2 linked regions of the Phenylobacterium montanum genome follow. The protein of the gene in region 1 binds, or shares a complex with, the protein of each later gene. Links are inferred from orthologs where the notes say so. Each region holds a gene or a part of one and is shown on either strand. Other genes may lie near its edges. The genes, in order: mfd and uvrA.

Evidence for each region.
Region 2: the proteins of mfd (region 1) and uvrA are in contact, whole or in part, in a crystal structure (PDB 4DFC), measured with the Escherichia coli proteins. The link is inferred for Phenylobacterium montanum from one-to-one orthologs.

The regions. Positions count from the first base shown.
Region 1 is NZ_CP073078.1:735,660-746,230, forward strand. What follows is about bases 4,956-8,930. They hold mfd (transcription-repair coupling factor), read right to left. Parts: upstream 8,627-8,930; coding sequence 5,156-8,626; downstream 4,956-5,155. Other genes in these bases: KCG34_RS03325 (hypothetical protein), read left to right, coding at 4,956-5,145; KCG34_RS03335 (FAD assembly factor SdhE), read right to left, coding at 8,695-8,930. In the rest of the region: KCG34_RS03305 (HWE histidine kinase domain-containing protein), read right to left, coding at 1-215; KCG34_RS03310 (PDZ domain-containing protein), read right to left, coding at 405-1,235; KCG34_RS03315 (SanA/YdcF family protein), read right to left, coding at 1,246-1,908; KCG34_RS03320 (hypothetical protein), read left to right, coding at 2,135-3,385; more of KCG34_RS03325, read left to right, coding at 3,505-4,955; more of KCG34_RS03335, read right to left, coding at 8,931-8,976; ATP-dependent DNA helicase RecG, read left to right, coding at 9,034-10,571. UniProt on the Escherichia coli protein: Couples transcription and DNA repair by recognizing RNA polymerase (RNAP) stalled at DNA lesions. Mediates ATP-dependent release of RNAP and its truncated transcript from the DNA, and recruitment of nucleotide excision repair machinery to the damaged site.
Region 2 is NZ_CP073078.1:5,157,878-5,167,890, reverse strand. What follows is about bases 2,010-5,426. They hold uvrA (excinuclease ABC subunit UvrA), read left to right. Parts: upstream 2,010-2,328; coding sequence 2,329-5,226; downstream 5,227-5,426. Other genes in these bases: KCG34_RS23590 (glutathione S-transferase family protein), read left to right, coding at 5,289-5,426; KCG34_RS23600 (VWA domain-containing protein), read left to right, coding at 2,010-2,185. Outside these bases: KCG34_RS23605 (AAA family ATPase), read left to right, coding at 1-661; more of KCG34_RS23600, read left to right, coding at 836-2,009; more of KCG34_RS23590, read left to right, coding at 5,427-5,900; KCG34_RS23585 (hypothetical protein), read right to left, coding at 5,884-6,768; KCG34_RS23580 (hypothetical protein), read right to left, coding at 6,884-7,831; methylenetetrahydrofolate--tRNA-(uracil(54)-C(5))-methyltransferase (FADH(2)-oxidizing) TrmFO, read left to right, coding at 7,918-9,324; KCG34_RS23570 (squalene/phytoene synthase family protein), read right to left, coding at 9,328-10,013. UniProt on the Escherichia coli protein: The UvrABC repair system catalyzes the recognition and processing of DNA lesions. UvrA is an ATPase and a DNA-binding protein. A damage recognition complex composed of 2 UvrA and 2 UvrB subunits scans DNA for abnormalities.

The sequences.
Region 1 (10,571 bases):
CCCAGCGGCGTGCGGCCGACATAGCAGGTCGAGACGAAATCGACCGCGGCGGCGACCAGAGTGATCGCCAACGCGGGACCGCGGGGCAGCAGCAGCAGCCCGGCCGCCAGGATGCCGTTGCAGGGCCAGAAGATGGCCAGGCTGGCCGAGCCCGTGGTCCATTGATAGGCGAACAGGGTCACCAGCAGATACGCGGCCGCAAAGGCGCCGGCCATCCGCCAGCCCCGGTCCGCACGCGGCGCAACGAAAAGCCGCAGACCTGTCACCCGATCCCCATATCGATACGCGCACACGCTATGCGGACAGCACGTCCCCAAAAGGACATCTCGACTGATCCGCCTGTCCTGGCAAGTCTTTGAGGGTTCGATCCTTTGGCGGTCTTGGCGAAACCCGCCTGGCCGGAATCAGAATTTCAAGGTCAGCCGCAGGGTCTCGTCTTTACGCCTGACTGTGGCGGTGATGCTGTCTCCGAAGGCCAGCCGCGTGAGGGCGGCGTTCATCTCGGCCTCGGACCTCGTGGGTTGGCCGGCAAAATCCAGGATCCAGTCGCCCTTCTGCAGGCCGGCGATTTCGGCCACCGAGCCCGCCGCGATATGGGTCAGCCGGACGCCGCCCTCGCTCGGCGGCGAGCCGCCGAAGCCGGCCCGTTCGGACCAATCTGCGCCCAGCGGCAAGGCCGGGAGAATCCGAGGATCCACGTCGTAAGGCTTGGCGGCATAGGGCGACAGCGCCGCCAACTGTTGCTGGATCAGGCTCGCGGGGATCTCGACGATCAGGCTCGAACCGCCCCGCCCCCGCAGCTTGAAAGCGGCGCCGGTGCGGGCATAGGCGCGCATCTGCTCGTCGCTGATCTCGAGGCCCATGACTTCCTTGTACCGGCTCTTGGCCCCGTAGAGCCCCAGGCCGCTGGCGAGGTTCAGGCGATTGAAGACGATCAGCGAATGGGCGGCGGCGCTGTCGTCATAGGCCTGGCTGTAGCTGTGGCGGATGCTGTCGGTATAGACCTCGGTCAGGTGCAACTGGTGCACCACCATCCTGGTGTGCTTTTCCACCAGGCTGCGCAGATAATAGTCGCCGCCATCCGATCCCTTGGCGTTCAGGGCGACGTCGGGGCCCGAAAGATCGATCACCGGATCGAACTGGTCACCCTCGACGCTGAATCCCGGCGGGACCTGCGCTGTGGCGAGACCGGCCAACGAGAGCATCGCCAGCGCAACCAGGACTGCCCGCATCATGCGCCTCTCCTCAGGTCGGCGGATCGGCGCCCAGCCGGATGGGCGGGCCACCAAACCTGGCGGACTTATCCGTGGCGATATCCCCGACGGCTCTCAGCCTGGAGCCCGCTTCGCGCAGGCGGATAGGCCAGCCCCAGCCCAGCGGAACGTCGTCAGCCGCCAGCCCCTGGAAAGCGAGGCCGTGGCGCTCGGCCAGATAAAGCGCCCTTTGCAGATGGAACCGCTGAGAGACCACGATCACCCGATCCTGGCCGAACACCTCGCGGGCCCTCAGCACGGAATCCAGGGTGCGAAACCCCGCATAGTCGCGATAGATGCGCGCCGCCGGCACGCCCGATGCGATCAGGGCGTCGCGCATGTCGGCGGGCTCGTCATAGCCGCCGGCGCCGCGGCCGCCGTGGGCCTGGCTGCCCGAAACGATCAGATAGCGGACCTTGCCCGCGGCGAAGAGGGCCGCCGCGGCTCGTATGCGCCCGGTGAAATAGGGATTGGCCGCGCCCGAGCGCAGCCGCTGCGAGGTCCCCAGCACCAGGCCGGCCTGGGCGGGGGCCAAGGCTTGCGGCGCGTCGGCGATCAGGCGATCGGTGCGATGCGAGACATAGGTCCACGCCGCCGCGGTCAGCGAAACCAGCGCCAGCAGGGCCGTCAGAACGAACCGGGCGATATTTCGCATTCGACTCCCGAGCCTGCTGAAACGGAATGGGAAGCTGTCGAACAAATATGGAACACCGCCGTGATTTAAAGTCAAGGTTGTAGCCGTCTGCCGGGTCCTGGTTCAGCAGCGCCCGGAACCTACCCCCGGGAAGGTTGAATTATCCGGGCGCGAATGGCCCGTTTCGATGCTGTCTGCCGCTTGAGTTTGCATTCCGTCCACCACTTCCAAGACACGTGGGGGTTCGATGCTGCGCTCATCCGTCCAGAACCGCCCGCCGGCCACCCCGATCGGTCGCTTCGCCGACACCATGCTGTGGCCGATCCGCCGGTTCACCGATTCCGACGTCGATGCCGCGACCATCAAGCGTGTGTTCCGGTCCAAGCACGTCACGGACCTGCAGCTGATCATGGCCTTCGCCATTCTGTTTGGCGTCCTGGCCTTGGTGATCGGCGCACCCCTCTCCCTCGCCTACCAGCATGTGGAGCTCTTGACCGCTGATCACGCCCCGCTCGCGCCGCTCAAATTCGGCGACCGCAGCCTGATGGCGGCGAAGGATTTTCTGACCTTCTTCGGCCCGATCCTGGCCGGCGTCGGCGCCGTCGTCGCCTGGGCCTACCAGACGGCCAGCGCGCGGCTCGGCGTCGTGGACCTGTTCGCCTGCGAGATCAGCACGCTCTGCCGGGTGGTGGCTGTGGTCGACACGGTCCGCCATCGGGTGGCGGAATTCCAGGCCGGCGCGCCGGCGGCCAAACCGGGCCATGACGAGGCTCACGCCTTTACCTCCCAGGAAAGCTATTTCCCGGTGTTCGAGGCCAATTCCAACGAGCTTCAGTCGCTGGAGGCCAAGGTCGTGATCCACATCACCGCCTTCTACAGCTACATCAAGGCCACGCGCGACAGCGGTCGCGGCCTGGCCGCCGCGACGCCCAGCGACGAAGACCGCACGCCCTTCGCCCAGGGGCTTGCGCTCGGCCCCTGGCGCACGGCCTTGCGCACCCTGATCTACATGCTGTTCCTGGGACTGGAGAGCGGGCGCAAGTCGATCCACCACCTGGTCGAGTTCGAGCCGGAGGAGGCCGAGCGCATCCTGGTGATCCTGATCAGCGAGATCGAGGCCTATCATTTCCTGCGCCAGCAATATCCCGACGCCACCGACATGCATCACCAGCGCATCATTCTGCGCGAGGCCGACTATCGCCGTGAGGTGCCGATCCTGATCGACCAGGTCGACCGCAGCTATCGCGTGGCGGAGTCCGCCGCCAAGGCGGCCGACTCCTTCGGCGACAAGGCCGGTCTCGAAAACGCGCTCAGAAAGCTGATGAACTGGGAGGCCGCCGAGCGCCTGTTGCCTGAGGTCTGGCGGCGCTACGAGGCGGCCGGCCTGTCGACCGGGGCGCGCCACACGCTCCTGGACCTGCCCGGAGCCGGGAAGGCGGCCTGCTTCGATGTGGCCGACGCGGCGAGGCGGCAGATCGCCGAACAGCCCGAGGCCTGAATTCGGCGCACCCTCTTGCGGCGCCCCCGGGTTCGCCCGTTGGATTGCCGTTGGGGACATGAACAACCATTCCGTAAGGCTCCACAGGTAGCCTGAGCTGGGATGGCGTTGGGGGCCGCATGGGCGGGGAAGGATCAGCAGCGCTCGCAGCGCGCGCAGACGCGCAGGCGTTCAGCGGGGCCTCGTGGCGTTCTCTGGCTCCATGGCAGATCGCCCTGTCGTTCGCAGCCCTGTCTGCGCCGATCCTGCTGTTCGCGCACCCGGCGCTCTGCGACTACCAGAACCATCTGGCCCGGATCTGGCTGATCGCAAACGACATGCCCGGGCGCCCGGCGGTCCCTTTCTACAGCGTCGACTGGGGCCATATCACCAGCGACCTGGGCGTCGACCTTGCCGCCCGCCTGCTGGGCGGGGTGCTGACCGCTGACCAGATCGGCCGCCTCTGCCTCTCGGCCGCGGTGATGCTCCCACCGTTGGGGGCGATCCTCTTGAACCGGCGCGTATTCGGCGGGGGCAACGCGACCCAGCTGCTGATCCCCTTCTTCGCCTGGACGCTGACCGTCCTGGCCGGCTTTCTGAACTACCAGATCGGGCTGGGGCTGGCGCTGCTGTTCGCAGCCTTGGACCCCATCTTCAAGGCGCGCGGAGCGGCCGTTCTGATGGCTGCGCGATGCCTCTGCGGTGTGATCCTGTTCCTGGACCACGCCCTGGCGCTACTGTTCTACAGCCTGCTGATCGGAGCCCTGACCTTCGGACCAACCGGCCCCGGCGCCCAGCCCATCGGCCCGCGACTGGTGCGCAGCATCGCCGCCGCGTTCAGCGGCTTTGTCCCCGTGCTGCTGCTCAGCCTGGCTTATCGCGTGACGCCGGGAAATCACCACCCGGCCGGCGCGGGGCTGAAATACGCCTGGAACACTCTCAGCGACACCCTGCTCGCCCTGACCTCGCCGCTGGTCAGCTATGACCTGAGGATCGATGCGATCCTGGCCGTGTTGCTTGCCGGCGCCGTACTGTTCGCCCTTTGGAAAGGCAAGATCAGGCTTCACGCCGGGCTCGTGGGCCTGGCCCTGGTGCTGCTGATCATCCAGCCGTTCCTGCCCAGCGCCACGCCACAGGGCGGCTGGACCGACCGGCGCCTGCCGATCATGGCCCTGCTCGTCCTGCTGTCGGGCGTGCAGGCTACCTTCCCCGCCCGCCGTGCGGCAGGGCTGGTCTTCGCGCTTGCGGCCTTTGGCCTGGTCATCCTGCGGACCGCCTGGATCGGATGGAGCTGGCAGGGCGCCGAGCGCCTATCCGACGAGGTGGCGGCGGCCATGAGCGCGGTTCCGGCCGGCGCCGCGGTGCTGCCGGTGCAACATGTCGCCAGCCCTGCCGAACTCGCCGCCGCGCCCCGCGGCCGCTTCATCTTCCACCACGAGGCGACCTACCGGCATCTGCAGGCCATGGCCCTGCCCGACCACGGCGCCTTTGTTCCCACTGAATTCGCCCAGCGCGGCGTACACCCGATCCGGCTGCAGAGTCCCTGGGACCAGATCGCCAACCCCGAGGGCGGCGAGTTGGCCAGCGTCGACGCCCTCAGCGACGCCCGCCTGATCCCCGCCAATGCGTCCTATGTCCGCGCCTGGCGCTCGCGGTTCGACTATGTGCTGGTGCTGAACGCGGACTATCCGGACCGCAACGGCGTAGCCCCGCCGCCAGGGCGGCTGGCCCTGGTCCGCGATGCGGGCTTCGCCGTGCTCTACAGGATCGTCAGGCGCTGAGCCGCGGCCGTCAGGTCACCAGCCGCGCCAGGTCCTCCATGATCAGCTCGGCCGCCCGCAGCCTGGCGTTGGCGCTCTCCCATTCGCCCTTGACCACCAGCTTCTGATCCGGGCGCACGCGCCAGATGGCGGGTTTCTTCTGGATCAGCTGGACCAGGCCGACCGGATTGGGGAAGGCGTCGTCGCGGAAGGCGATCACCGCGCCCTTGGGTCCGACGTCGATCTTGGACACGTTGGCGGTGCGGCACAGGCCCTTGATGCCCACAACCTTGAGCAGTTGGTCGGCTTCGGGCGGCAGGGGACCGAAGCGGTCGATCAGCTCGGCGGCCAGGGCTTCGCGGTCCCCGGTCTTCTCCGCCTCCGAAAGGCGCCGGTAGAGCGCCAGGCGCACATTGAGGTCCGGCACATAGTCCTCGGGGATCAGCACCGCGACGCCGGTATTGATCTGAGGCGACCAGCCACGCGCGGTCTCCAGCGCCGACGGCCCATGCGCCTTCAGCTCGGCGACCGCGTCTTCCAGCATCTGCTGATAGAGTTCGACGCCGATCTCGCGAATGTGGCCGCTCTGCTCGTCGCCCAGAAGGTTGCCGCCGCCGCGGATGTCGAGGTCGTGGCTGGCCAGCTGGAAGCCGGCGCCCAGGCTGTCCAGCGACTGCATGACCTTCAGCCGCTTCTCGGCCGACAGGGTCAGCTGCTTCTCCGGCGGGGTGGTCAGGTAGGCGTAGGCGCGGGCCTTGGAGCGCCCCACCCTTCCCCGCAACTGGTAGAGCTGGGCCAGGCCGAACATGTCGGCCCGGTGGATGATCAGGGTGTTGGCGGTGGGGATGTCGAGTCCGCTCTCGACGATGGTGGTCGACAGCAGCACGTCGTACTTGCCGTCGTAGAAGGCGCTCATCACGTCTTCCAGCTGGGTCGGGGCCATCTGGCCGTGGCCGACGATGAACTTCACCTCCGGCACCTGCTCGCGCAGGAACTTCTCCAGGTCCGGCAGGTCCTTGATCCGCGGGGCGACGAAATAGGCCTGGCCGCCGCGATATTTCTCACGCAGCAGCGCCTCGCGCGCGACCACCGGGTCGAACGGGGTGATGTAGGTCCTGACCGACAGGCGGTCGACCGGCGGGGTGGCGATGATCGACATCTCGCGGATGCCGGACAGGGCCATCTGCAGTGTGCGCGGGATCGGCGTTGCCGACAGGGTCAGCATGTGCACCTCGGCGCGCAGCTCCTTCAGCGCCTCCTTGTGCTTGACCCCGAAGTGCTGCTCCTCGTCGACGATGACGAGGCCGAGGTTCTTGAAGCCGACCTGCTTGGACAAGACCGCGTGGGTGCCGATCACCAGCTCGATCTCGCCCCTGGCCAGACCCTCGCGGGTCTTGGCGGCCTCGGCGGCAGGAACCAGGCGCGACAGGCGGCTCACCCTGACCGGCCAACCGGCGAACCGCTCGGAAAAGGTCTTGTAGTGCTGGCGGGCCAGGAGCGTGGTCGGGCAGACCACGGCCACCTGCTTGCCGCTCATGGCCATGACGAAGGCCGCGCGCAGGGCGACTTCGGTCTTGCCGAAGCCCACGTCGCCGCAGATCAGCCGGTCCATCGGACGGCCGGCCGCAAGGTCGGTCAGCACGTCGGCGATGGCCGCCAGCTGATCCTCGGTCTCCTCATAGGGGAAGCGGGCGCAGAACTCGTCGAAGACGCCGCTCGGCGGATCGACTTCCTCGGTCTGGTTCAATTGGCGGGCGGCGGCGATAGCGATCAGGCCCTCGGCCATCTCGCGCAGCCGTTCCTTGGCCTTGGCCTTGCGCGCCTGCCAGGCCGCGCCGCCCAACCGGTCCAGCTGCACCCCGTCGGTCTCGCTGCCGTAGCGGGTCAGAAGGTCGATGTTCTCGACCGGCAGATAGAGCTTGGACTCGCCGGCATAGTGCAGTTCCAGGCAGTCGTGCGGCGCGTCCTGCACATCCAGGGTCTTCAGCCCTTCGTAGCGGCCGATGCCGTGGTCGATGTGCACCACAAGATCGCCGGGGGTCAGGGAGGCGGCCTCGGCCAGGAAGTTCTGCGCCCGCCGCCGGCGCTTGGGCCGAGCCAGGCGGTCGCCCAGGATGTCGGTCTCGGAAATGACCGCCAGGTTGTCGGTCTCGAATCCGGTCTCCAGCGGCAGCACCACGCGCTGGGGCTTCTTCGGATCGGCCGCCTTGGCCGCCTGCCAGTAGGGTGAAAGGGCGATGCCGGAAAGGCCGTGGTCGGCCAGCATCGAGCCCAGGCGCTCGGACGAACCCTCCGACCAGCTGGCGAACAGCACCCGCTTGCCCTGGGCGCTCAGCGCCTTGGCGTGGTCGGCGGTGGCCTGGAACAGGTTGACGCTGTCCTGCGCCCGCTCGGCTGCGAAGGTGCGGCCCTGGCGCGCGCCCATGTCGACCACAGCCAGGTCGTCGTCGTGCTGGAAGGGCGTGAACAGGCGGTGCGCGCGGTCGCCCAAGGCTGCGTCCCACTGCTCGGCGGTCAGATAGAGGGCGTCGGGCTCCAGGGCGTGATAGCCGCTGCGGCCCTGGGCGCTTTCCTTGCGCGCGTCATAGGCGTCGGCGATCATCGCCAGGCGCTCGTCTCGCGCTTCCTTGGCCAGGTGGTCGACGCCGATCAGGGCGCCGTCCGGCAGGTAGTCGAACAGGGTCTCCAGCCGGTCGTAGAACAGCGGCAGGAAGTGCTCGACCCCGCCCTTGCGCACCCCCTCGGTCACGCCAGCATAAAGGGCGTCGTCACCCGGCGCGCCGAAATGGCCGACATAGCCCTTGCGGAAGCGCGAGATGCTGTCTGCGTCCAGTAGCGCCTCGGAAACCGGCAAGAGATCAATGGCTTTGAGCTGCTTGGTCGAGCGCTGGGTGAAGGGATCGAAGGCGCGGATCGATTCCAGGGTGTCGCCGAACAGGTCCAGGCGCACGGGCTCTTCCTGACCCGGCGGGAATACGTCGATCACCCCGCCGCGGACGGCGAACTCGCCAGCCTCGGTGACGGTCGAGGCGCGTCGATAGCCGTTGATGGCGAAATAGCGCTCCAGGTCCTTGATATCGACGTCACGGCCCGTGGCGGCGCGATAGCTGGCGCGGTGGATGACCTCCCGCGGCGGCGTGCGCTGCAAGAGCGCCGGAACCTGGGTGACCAGCAGCCGCGGCTTGCCGTCCGCCTCGCCCCCGGCCAGGCGCGACAGGGTCGCCATGCGCTGAGCCGAGATCCCGCCCGACGGCCCCAGCCGGTCATAGGGCAGGCAGTCCCAGGACGGCAGGCGCAGGATCTCGATCTCGGGCGCAAAGAAGCCCATGGCGTCGATGAAGGCCGAGGCCCGGGCGCCGTCGCGCGCCACGAACACCGAAAGGCCGCCGCGGGCCCGGGCGATGTCGGCCATCACCAGGGCGTCAAAGCCCTCCGGCGCCGATCCCAGGATCAGGCGGCCGTCGAACTGGGCGATGCGCTTTTGGTCTTGCGGCGAGGGCAACGGGATAGGTCCTAAAGTATCGGTCAATTCGGGAAGCGAACGCGAGCGGTGAACTCAGGTCGAGCCGTTCATGCGCCCCTGCCTGAACCGCTCGCGCCGACAGTCAGGTGGAACGCCTTCAAGCGGTCCAGCACCGGACCTTCCATCTCGGCCGGCGCGGGGTCGCGGCCGATGATCCAGCCGTAGAGGTCGTGGTCAGGCTGGTCGATCAAGTGTTCGAAGGCGTCCAACTCAGTGTCGCTGAGCTCGGCCAGATGCGCGTCGGCGAAGGGGCCCAGGATCAGGTCGGCCTCTCGAAAGCCCCTGTGCCAGGCGCGGTAGCGGATCTTGTTCAGGCGGGGATCGCTCATGAGGTCGCGCATATAGAACGTGCGCGCGCACGCCGCCACCCAAGCTATGCTCCTTTCATGCGCCCGCAGATTCTGTTTCCCCTGTTCGCGCCCTCCGCCAACCTGAAAGGGGTCGGCCCGAGGACCGCGCCGCTGCTCGAGAAGCTGGCGGGGCCCCTGGTGCGCGACGTGCTGTTCCTGGGGCCGCAGAACCTGGTGCATCGCCCCGTGGTCGCGGCCAACCAGGCCCGAGACGGCGAGATCGCCACCCTGCACGTCACCATCGACGCCCACCTGCCGCCTCAGCGCTCGAACCAGCCCTATCGCATCCGCACCTTCGACGGCACGGCCTTCCTGACCCTGATCTGGTTCAAGGTTCAGGGCGACCACCTTCTGCGCAGCCACCCCGTGGGGGCCAAGCGCGCGGTCAGCGGCAAGGTCGATCATTTCGGCAGCGAGCTGCAGATGGCCCACCCCGACTATCTGCTCCCGATCGAGCGGGCCGGCGAGATTCCGACGCGCGAGGCGGTCTATCCGGCCACGGCCGGCCTGCCGCCGCGCACGGTGCGCAAGCTGGCCCTGGAAGCGCTGGAGCGGGCCGCCGACCTTCCGGAATGGCAGGACCCTGCCTTCCTGGCGCGCGAGAGCTTCCCCGGCTGGCGCGAGGCCCTGGCCCGCCGCCATGCGCCGGCCAGCGACGCCGACCTCTCTCCCCTCGCCCCGCACCAGCGGCGCTTGGCCTATGACGAGCTGTTCGCCCATCAGCTGGCCATGGCCCAGCGCAAGGCCCAGCGGCGCAGCCAGCCGGCCGAACCGATCCCGGCCTCGGATCTCGCCACCCGCATCGAGAAACACCTGCCCTTCGCCCTCACCGGCGCCCAGGTCCGCAGCCTGGCCGAGATCCGCGGCGACCTGCAGTCGGGCGAGCGGATGTCGCGGCTGCTTCAGGGCGATGTGGGGGCCGGCAAGACCGTGGTGGCCATGCTGGCCATGGCCGATGCGGCCGCGGCTGGCTTCCAGTCGGCCCTGATGGCCCCGACCGAAATCCTGGCCCGCCAGCACTTCGAGACCATCGCCGCCCCCCTGGAAGCGCAGGGCGTGCGCGCCGTCCTGCTCACCGGCCGCGACAAGGGCGCGGTGCGCGCCGACAAGCTGATGGCCCTGGCCGGTGCTGAGGCCATGATCGCGGTCGGCACCCACGCCCTGTTCCAGGACGAGGTGCGCTTTCGCCGCCTGGCCCTGGCGGTGGTCGACGAGCAGCATCGGTTCGGCGTCTCCGAGCGCCAGCGACTGCAGGAGAAGGGGCCGGCGACGCATCTGCTGGCCATGTCCGCCACCCCGATCCCGCGCACCCTGGAGCTGACCGTCTATGGCGACCTCGACGTCTCTCGCCTGGACGAAAAGCCGCCTGGCCGCCAGCCGGTCGCGACGCGCGCGGCGCCCAAGGGCCGGATGGGCGAGATCGTCGCCCGCCTGAAGCAGGCTGTCACCACCGGCGCCCAGGCCTTCTGGATCTGCCCGCTGGTCTCGGAATCCGAACTCAGCGACCTCGCCGCCGCCGAGGCGCGGGCCGAGGACCTTCGAAAGCACATCGGCCCCAGCGTCGGCCTGGTCCA
Region 2 (10,013 bases), 4.4 Mb from region 1 along the record:
GCAGTTGCTCTACACCCAGATCCTGAAGGACCGCATCGGCGAGACCCTGGGCGACGCGCCGACCATGGACCTGGCCATGGACCGGCTGCACGGCATGGCCGACCTGTTCTTCTCCGAGCCCTTCCTTGAGCCGCGGCCTTTGCTGCAGGCGCTGCGCACCGAGGCGGGCTGCGTGCTCTTGATCGACGAGGTGGACAAGGCCGACGAGGCGTTCGAGGCGTTCCTGCTGGAAATCCTCTCGGCCTATCAGGTCTCGGTGCCGGAATTGGGAGTGATCAAGGCGGTGACGCCGCCGATCGTGTTCCTGACCTCGAACAACGTCCGCGACCTGGGCGACGCCCTGAAGCGCCGCTGCCTGCACCTGCACATCCCCCTGCCCGACGCCAAGCTGGAGCAACGGATCGTCTCCACCCGCGTGCCGGGGATCGAGGAGGCTCTGAACCACCAGCTGGTGGGCTTTGTGCAGAAGCTGCGGGCGATGGACCTGCGCAAGTCACCGTCGATCTCGGAGACGGTGGACTGGGCGCGGGTGCTGCTGTTGCTGCACGCCCATGCCCTGGAAGGCGAGATGGTGCGCGATACCCTGAACGTGCTCTTGAAATTCGAGCAGGACATCGCGGCGGTGGAGCCGCAGATCAACGAGCTGATCAAGGCGGGATAGACTAGTGCGGCAGCGAGCCCCCTCCACCGCCCTGCGGGCGGTCCCCCTCCCCCAAGGGGGGAGGAATTGCTGTTGCGCGCTCGGCCCTCATTCCTCCCCCATCGGGGGAGGGGGACCATGCGAAGCATGGTGGAGGGGGCTCGCCGCCGTTCGAGGCTTGGAAGGCCAAGCCTAATGCAGCGCACCCTGGAATCCTTCCTCCGCGCCCTGCGCGCCGTCGACGTCCGGGTCTCGCCGGCCGAGGCGATCGACGCGCACCAGGCGGTACGGCTGGTGGGCTATGCAGACCGCGAGACGCTGAAGGACGCCCTGTGCGCCGCCACGGCCAAGACCGCCGATGAGGTCGTTCGGTTCGAGACCTGTTTCGAAACCTTCTTCCGCCGCGACGAGTTCAAGCCCGGCAAGGCCCCGCCGCCCAAGCCGGACGCCTCGCCCTCGCAGGGCGGCCAGGCCAGCGAGTCCGCCCTCGGACAGATGCTGATGGAGAACGACGCCGCGGCGCTGTCCCAGGCCATGGAGGAGGCCGCCGAGCGCGCCGGGGTGGCCGACATCCGACTCTCCAGCCAGCGGCGCCTGCTGACCCGCCGGATGCTGGACGAGATGGGGCTGAAGGACCTGGAGGCCTTCATCGCCCGGCTGCAGCAGGCGGGCGATCCGCAAGGCGCCGCCCTGGCCCAGCGCCTGACCGAGCGCCGCCAGGCCCTGTTCGACGAGGCCAACAGCTACGTCGAGCGTCAGCACGACCTCTATGCCGGCGAATCCAGCCAGCGCCTGCGCGAGCAGATCCTGGCCGACGAGCGCCTGACCGGGCTGGACGGGCACGAGATCGGGACCATGCAGACCCTGGTCCGCCGCATGGCCAAGCGCCTGGCCGCCCGTTACAGCCACCAGCAGCGCCGCTCCAAGCGCGGCAAGCTGGACGTGCGCCGCACCCTGCGCCGATCGATGGTCCATGGCGGGGTGCCGTTCGACATCGTCTGGAAGCACGAGACCATCGAAAAGCCCAAGATCGTCGCCATCTGCGACGTCTCCGGCTCGGTCGCGGCGGCGGCGCGGTTTCTGCTGCTGTTCCTCTACAGCCTGCACGAGGTGGTCGAGCGGCTGGACGCCTTCGCCTTCTCCAACAGGCTGGTGGCGGTGGGCGACATCCTGGAGGACGAGCAGGTCGAGGGCGCCATCGCTGCGGTGCTGGCGCGGATCGGCATGCGGTCCACCGACTATGGCCAGGCCTGGGAGGACTTCTGCGCCCTGCATCTGGACCAGCTGGACCGGCACACCACCGTGATCATCCTGGGCGACGCGCGGTCGAACTACGTCAACCCGCGCATCGACCTGATGCGCCAGATCCACAAGCGCGCCCGGGCGGTGATCTGGCTGAACCCGGAGCCTGAAAGCTTCTGGAGCCGCGGCGACAGCGAGATGGAGCGCTACCGCCGCTTCTGCCACGTGGCCAAGACCTGCAACACGCTGAACGAGCTGGAGCGGATCATCGACGACGTGCTGCGGACGTATTTGCCGCGGTAAGGGGCCCACCGCCAGTCTCCTGACAGGTTCTGTCAGCAGCCCGCCACCAGTTCCCATTTCGTTCTTGCTGTGGGACAGACTCCCGCTATTACAATTTGGGCTGGGCCGCCCTAAATGGGGTGGTCCCCTAGGCGAGCATCTGAATGTCCGATCCGAACCGGTTCATCCGCGTGCGCGGCGCGCGCGAGCACAATCTGAAGGATGTCAGCGTCGACATTCCGCGCGACCAGCTGGTGGTGCTGACTGGTCTCTCCGGGTCGGGCAAGTCGTCGCTCGCCTTCGACACCATCTACGCCGAGGGCCAGCGCCGCTATGTCGAGAGCCTATCGGCCTATGCCCGCCAGTTCCTGGAGCTGATGAGCAAGCCGGACGTGGACCTGATCGAGGGCCTGTCGCCGGCCATCTCCATCGAGCAGAAGACCACCAGCCGCAACCCGCGCTCGACCGTCGGCACGGTGACCGAGATCCACGACTATATGCGCCTCTTATGGGCGCGGGTCGGCGTGCCCTATTCGCCGGCCACCGGCCTGCCGATCGAGAGCCAGACCGTCAGCATGATGGTCGATAAGATCACCGCCCTGCCCGAAGGCACGCGCCTCTATCTGCTGGCCCCCGTGGTGCGCGGCCGCAAGGGCGAGTACCGCAAGGAGATCGCCGAGTGGCAGCGCTCGGGGTTCCAGCGGCTTAAGATCGACGGCGAGTTCTATCCGATCGAGGACGCCCCGGCGCTCGACAAGAAGTTCAAGCACGACATCGACGTGGTGGTCGACCGCATCGTCACCAAGGACGGCATGGAACAGCGGCTGGCGGACTCGCTGGAGACCGCTCTACGCCTGGCCGACGGCATTGCGGTGGCCGAATGGGCCAATGTGGAAGAGGGCGAGAAGGAGCCCAGGCGGCTTCTGTTCAGCGAGAAGTTCGCCTGTCCGGTCTCCGGCTTCACCATCAGCGAGATCGAGCCGCGGCTGTTCTCGTTCAACAACCCGTTCGGCGCCTGCCCGGTCTGCGACGGCCTGGGGGCCAAGCTGGCATTCGACGCCGACCTGGTCATTCCCGACAAGGACAAGAGCCTGCACAAGGGCGCGGTCTCGCCCTGGGCCAAGGGGCCCTCGCCGCTCTACACCCAGACCCTGCAGGCCCTGTCACGGCACTACGGCTTCTCGATGGACGTGCCCTGGCACAAGCTGCCGGAGGAGGCGCAGAAGGTGATCCTGCACGGCTCGGCCGGCCAGAAGATCAACTTCGTCTATGACGACAACGCCCGCAAATACGAGGTCAACAAGACCTTCGAGGGCGTGCTGCCAAACCTTGAGCGGCGCTGGCGCGAGACCGATTCAAGCTGGGTCCGCGAGGAGCTGGGCCGCTACCAGTCCGACACCCCGTGCGAGGCCTGCACCGGCTTTCGCCTTAAGCCCGAGGCCCTGGCGGTGAAGATCGCCGGCCGGCATATCGCCGAGGTCTCTCTGCTGGCCATCCGCCAGGCCCGCGACTGGTTCGAGAGCCTGGAGACCACCCTCTCCGAGAAGCAGATGGAGATCGCCCGGCGGATCCTGAAGGAGATCAACGACCGCCTGCGCTTCCTGGTCGATGTGGGCCTGGACTACCTGAACCTGTCGCGCAATTCCGGCACCCTGTCGGGCGGCGAGAGCCAGCGCATCCGCCTGGCCTCGCAGATCGGCTCGGGCCTGACCGGCGTGCTCTATGTGCTGGACGAGCCCTCGATCGGCCTGCACCAGCGCGACAACCATCGCCTGCTGACCAGCCTGAAGGGGCTGCGGGACCTGGGCAATTCGGTGCTGGTGGTCGAGCACGACGAGGAGGCGATCCTGACCGCCGACCATGTCATCGACATGGGCCCGGCGGCGGGCGTGCATGGCGGCGAGATCGTCGCCGAGGGCAAGCCGGCCGACATCATGGCCAATCCCAAGAGCCTGACCGGCCAGTATCTGACCGGCGAGCGCGAGATCGCGATCCCCGAGGACCGCCGGCCGATCGGCAAGAAGAAGCTGAAAGTGATCGGCGCGCGGGGAAACAATCTGAAGGAAGTGACCGGCGAAATCCCGGTCGGGGTGTTCACCTGCATCACCGGCGTCTCCGGCGGCGGCAAGTCCACCTTCACCATCGAAACCCTCTACAAGGCCGCGGCCCGCCGGCTGAACAACGCCTCGGACGCCCCGGCTGCGCACGAGCGGATCGAGGGGCTGGAGCATTTCGACAAGGTCATCGACATCGACCAGTCGCCGATCGGGCGCACGCCGCGATCGAACCCAGCAACCTATACCGGCGCCTTCCAGCCGATCCGCGACTGGTTCGCCCAGCTGCCCGAGGCCAAGGCTAGAGGCTATGGGCCGGGGCGGTTCAGCTTCAACGTCAAGGGCGGGCGCTGCGAGGCCTGCCAGGGCGACGGGCTGATCAAGATCGAGATGCACTTCCTGCCCGACGTCTACGTCACCTGCGACGTCTGCAAGGGCAAGCGCTACAACCGCGAGACCCTGGAGATCCTGTTCAAGGGCAAGTCGATCTCGGACATCCTGGACATGACCGTCGAGGAGGCCGCCGACTTCTTCAAGGCTGTGCCGCCGGTGCGCGACAAGATGGAGACCCTGAAGCGGGTCGGACTTTCTTACGTCCAGGTCGGCCAGCCGGCGACGACCCTGTCGGGCGGCGAGGCGCAGCGGGTGAAGCTGTCCAAGGAGCTGTCGCGCAGGGCCACGGGGCGGACGCTCTACATTCTCGACGAGCCGACCACGGGCCTGCATTTCGAGGACACCCGCAAGCTGTTGGAAGTGCTGCACGAGTTGGTCGACCAGGGTAACACGGTGGTGGTGATCGAGCACAATCTCGACGTCATCAAGACCGCCGACTGGCTGCTGGACTTCGGCCCCGAGGGCGGCGACGGCGGCGGCGAGATCGTGGCCCTAGGCTCGCCGGAAAAGGTCGCCGCCGATCCCAAGAGCTGGACCGGCCGCTACCTGGCCGAGGTGTTCAAGCGCCAGGACGAGCGCCGACGGGAACGGGTCAAGGCGCTGAAACGGGCGTAACAACGCTGGATTCAAACAGGCGTTTCAATTAGAAACCCTCCAACGACAAAAGGAGGGACCCCATGAAGCTCTACGGCGCGCCCATGCCGGCGCCGAACCCCAGGCGCGTGCGCATCTTCCTGGCCGAGAAAGGGATCGAGCTGGCCGAGACGCCGGTCGACCTGCGCAAGCGCGAGCACAAGTCGCCGGAATACCGCGCCAAGAACAGCCTGGGCCAGATCCCGACCCTGGAGCTGGACGACGGGACGACCATCTCCGAAACCGTCGCCATCTGCCGCTATTTCGAGGAGATCCAGCCGGCCCCGCCGCTGTTCGGGACCACCGCCCTGGAGAAGGCAAGGGTGGATATGTGGATCCGGCGGGCGGAGTTCGCACTGATGACCCCGGTCGGCATGTTCTGGCGCCACGCCCACCCCTACACCGCCGCCCTGCTGACCCAGTTCAAGGACTTCGGCGAGTCCAACCGCGAGCACGTGATGGGCGGCTATCGCTTCTTCGACCGCGAACTCGAGGGCAAGGACTATTTGACCGGCGACGGCTTCAGCATGGCCGACATCTGCCTTTTGAGCACGGTCGATTTCGCAGGCTGGATCGGGCTGGAGCGGCCGGCCGAACTTGCCAATCTCGCCGCCTGGCACGCGCGGGTTCGCGCCCGGCCTAGCTCTCAGGCGTGAGGGTCAGCTCGCGATAGACCTCGGCCGAGGGGGCGGTGAGGATCACCGAGAAGCAGGTGAGCACCACCGCCGTCCCGGCCGAACTCAAAAGGCCGATCAGGAAGATCAGGGGGTCGGTCGAGCTGGGGTCCGGGTTGGACAGGTTCAGGCCGCTGAGCTGTTCGCCGAGACGCAGCACGACCCAGACGGCCATTCTGACGAAGACGATCAGCACCGCCCAGAGCATGAAGGCCAGGACATAGGCCCAGACCAATGGCCAGAACCGGCCGCGGGTGACCTCCCACGACTTCGAGACGATGATCCGCTTTTCGGAGAAGGTGATCGCGCCGGCGAGCGACAGGCGCACCAATATCCAGATGGCCACCGCCACGGCGGCCAGGTTGAGCACGAGCCCGAGGAGGGCTGTGAGGGGCGAACCGATCACGCCCAGAGTGATGGCCGACAGAAGCCCGACGAGGCCGACTCCGAACAGGGCCACGGTCCAGATCAGGCTGACCAGCAGGTTCAGCCCGACCATGCGCCACTCGTCGGCGCCCAGGCGCATATAGCCGTTGCGGGCGTTTTCCGGGTCCAGCACCGCGCGATAGACGGCGCAGGTGAAGATCGCCTGGAACACCAGATTGATCGGCACGGCGGCGGCGAAGAACGGCCACATGCGAAGGGTGAGCGGCCAGAAGGCGTCCGGATCGCCGCGCTTGAACTCGGCCAGGGTCTCGGCGAAGTGCGGCCCAAGGGTCAACTCGGCGAGCTTGCCGAGCAGGATGGTGAAAGCGAAATAGGCCAGCCCCCAGATCACCACCGCCCGCGAACGAAGACGCGTCAGGCGGATGCCTTCGGTGGCTGCCTCAGTGGGGGAAAAGCCGCTCATAGCCAAGGTCCATAAGCCGAGTCTCGGCCCGGCGTCGCTGGAGAGCTTGCGATCCCTCCGGCATTTGTAAAGCGCCATGGCGCATCCGTCCCGGCGGACGGCGTTTTTGCCACAGTCAGCTGAACACCGCGGCCTGCGCATCCGCCTTCGTCGGGGTCAGGAGCTGATAGACGCGGGCGAACGGCGCCACGACCACGGCGCTCATGGCGCCGATGAAGAAGCAGCCGGCCGCCAGCGCAAGGCCCAGCCAGGGCGTGAACATCTGCAACACTGCGGCGGGGTTGCTCCCAAACGAACTGGGATCGAAACGCCCGCCAGCCACAGCGAGAAATAAGGCGCCCCCGCCGACGATCGCCGCGATCAGCAGGAAGACGAGTTCGAACACGAGCATCAGCGCCACGGCGACCACGCCCACCCCCAGCAGCGACCAGACCTTGCCGCGAGTCAGCGGCCAGGATTCGAACAGGCGGAATTGGTTGGCCGCAAAGCTCATCGGCCCAGCCAGGGACAGGCGCAGGCCGATCCAGGCCACCGCCGCCACCAAAGCGATCACCGCCGCGCCGATCAGAAGGACCCAGGTTCCTGGCGTGGCGGTCTTCTGCAGCGCAATGGCGGCGATGCCTGTGGGTATGCCGATGACGATGGCGCCGGCCAGCATGGCCGCGCCGATCAGGATCGAGCCGACGATGGTGACGAGGCCGACCCAGACCTCCTGCATGCCGAAGCGGACATAGCCGAAGCGGCTGGCTTCCGGCTCGAGCACGGCGCGGCAGATGGCGCTGTAGACCACCGCCCGCGCGGCGAAGGACCCGACCAGCATCAAGACGTTGGCGAACTGCAACTGCATGGTCATGGCCAGGAGGGCCGGATCGGTCGGCGACGGGGGCCGGCCGCCGCCCGCCATCATGTGCATCAGGTTCGGCAGCATGCCGGCCCAGATCAGCCCCGCCGGCAGCCCGTACAGCACCAGGAACGTCAGGCCCCAGGCCAGCACCGCCAGCGGGCGCTTGAACACAAGCTCTGCGCCTGCCGTGCCGGCGCTGACGATCGAAACCTGGCTCATGCCGACCCCCGACGGCGCGGGAATCGCGCCCTGCCTCCCCCGAGGGTGGAGCAGACGCGCCCTTCCGTCCACAGGCGGCTCGGACTATGACAGCCGCCATGTCCGACACCCCCATCCATGTCATCGGCGGCGGCCTGGCCGGCTCGGAGGCCGCCTGGCAGATCGCCGAGGCCGGCGCCCGTGTGGTCCTGCACGAGATGCGCCCCGTTCGCCGCACCGACGCCCACCAGACCGACGGCCTAGCCGAACTGGTCTGTTCCAACTCGTTCCGCTCCGACGACTGGGCCTACAACGCCGTGGGCCTGCTGCACGCCGAGATGCGCCGCTGCAGCTCGCTGATCATGAAGACCGCCGACGCGCATCAGGTGCCGGCGGGCGGCGCGCTCGCCGTGGACCGCGAGGGCTTCTCGGCCGCGGTGACCGCCGCGCTGGAGGCGCACCCGAACGTGACCATCGTGCGCGAGGAGGTCGCCGGCGCCCCGCCGGCCGACTGGGACAGCGTGATTGTCGCCACCGGCCCCCTGACATCGCCAGCCCTGTCCGAGGCCATCGGCGCGCTCACGGGCGAGGAGGGCTTATCCTTCTTCGACGCCATCGCTCCGATCGTGCACCTGGAGACCATCGACATGTCGGTGGCCTGGCGCCAGTCACGCTACGACAAGGAGGGGCCGGGCGGCGATGCGGCCGCCTATATCAACTGCCCGATGGACAAGGCGCAGTACGACGCCTTCATCGACGCCCTGCTGGCCGGGCCCAAGGCCGAGTTCAAGGAGTGGGAGCACGTCCCCTATTTCGACGGCTGCCTGCCGATCGAGGTGATGGCCGAGCGCGGGCGCGAGACCCTGCGGCACGGGCCGATGAAGCCGGTGGGCCTGACCAATCCGCATGACCCCACGGTCAAGCCCTGGGCGATCGTCCAGCTGCGCCAGGACAATGCGCTTGGCACCCTGTGGAACATGGTCGGCTTCCAGACCAAGCTGAAGCACGGCGCCCAGACCGAGGTCTTCCGCACCATCCCGGGCCTGGAGAAGGCGGTGTTCGCCCGCCTGGGCGGCCTGCACCGCAACACCTTCATCAACAGCCCGCGGGTGCTGGACGCATCCCTGAGGCTGAAGGCCGACCCGCGTCTGCGCTTCGCCGGCCAGGTCACGGGCGTCGAGGGCTATGTGGAGAGCGCGGCCGTGGGCCTCCTGGCCGGGCGTTTCGCCGCGGCCGAGCGACTGGGCCGGCCGGTCATGACGCCGCCGCCCACCACGGCGCTCGGGGCGCTGATCGGCCACATCACCGGCGGGCATATGGCTGGCGGCTCGTTCCAGCCGATGAACATCAACTATGGCCTCTTGCCGCCCATGGAGGCGCCCAGGCGCAACGCCGAGGGCCGCCGCATGCCCCAGGCCGAACGCGGCCGGGCCAAGAAGCGGCTGATGAGCGAGCGGGCCCTGGCGGACCTGGACGCCTGGCTCGGCGGCGCCGTGGCCGCGGCGGCCGAATAGGGCTCAGATCCGCCCCGACAGCACAGCCAGGGTCAGCCGTAGCCGGGCGCCGAGGGGCCCCGGCAGCCGGCCTTTCAGACGCGGAACGACCAGGGCGAGATGGGCCACAGCCGGAAAAGCTGCGGCCTTCAGCCGCCGCGCCGCCGGTCGCGCCTCAGCCAGAGCCACGAGGCCGCGCCGGCGCGCCTCTTGCGCATCCCAAGGCAGGCGCTCGCCCGGCAGCCGCGCTATCGCCCAGGCCTGGGCCGCGGGCCGGAACGCCGCCCCCTCCCCTTCGCCCAGCACCGCCAGGGCCAGGCTGAGCGGCGCGCCACAGAGGCGGTCGGCATAGGCCGCCAGCGCCGCCTCGCCTGTGAACGGCGCGGCCTCGATGTCGTCGAACCGGGCCTCGATCATCGCGTCCAGCGGCGCCTGGGCGAGGTTCCGGCGACGGATGGCGAGCGCCAGGGCCTGCAGCGCCGGATGGCCGCGGGCGGGCTTGCCGGCGAAGATCTCGTCCACCGCCTCGCGCCACCAGGTCAGGCGGATCTCGGCCATCATCGGCTCGCGCGTCGCCGACAGGACGTGGGAGAGCTCTTGGTCGAAGGCGTAGAGGGCGATCAGGTCGGCCCTGGCCTCTACGTCGGCGACGAAGCGGCTGGACAGCCAGCGGTCTGGATCGGCCCGCCGGACCTGTTCGTCGAGGGAAT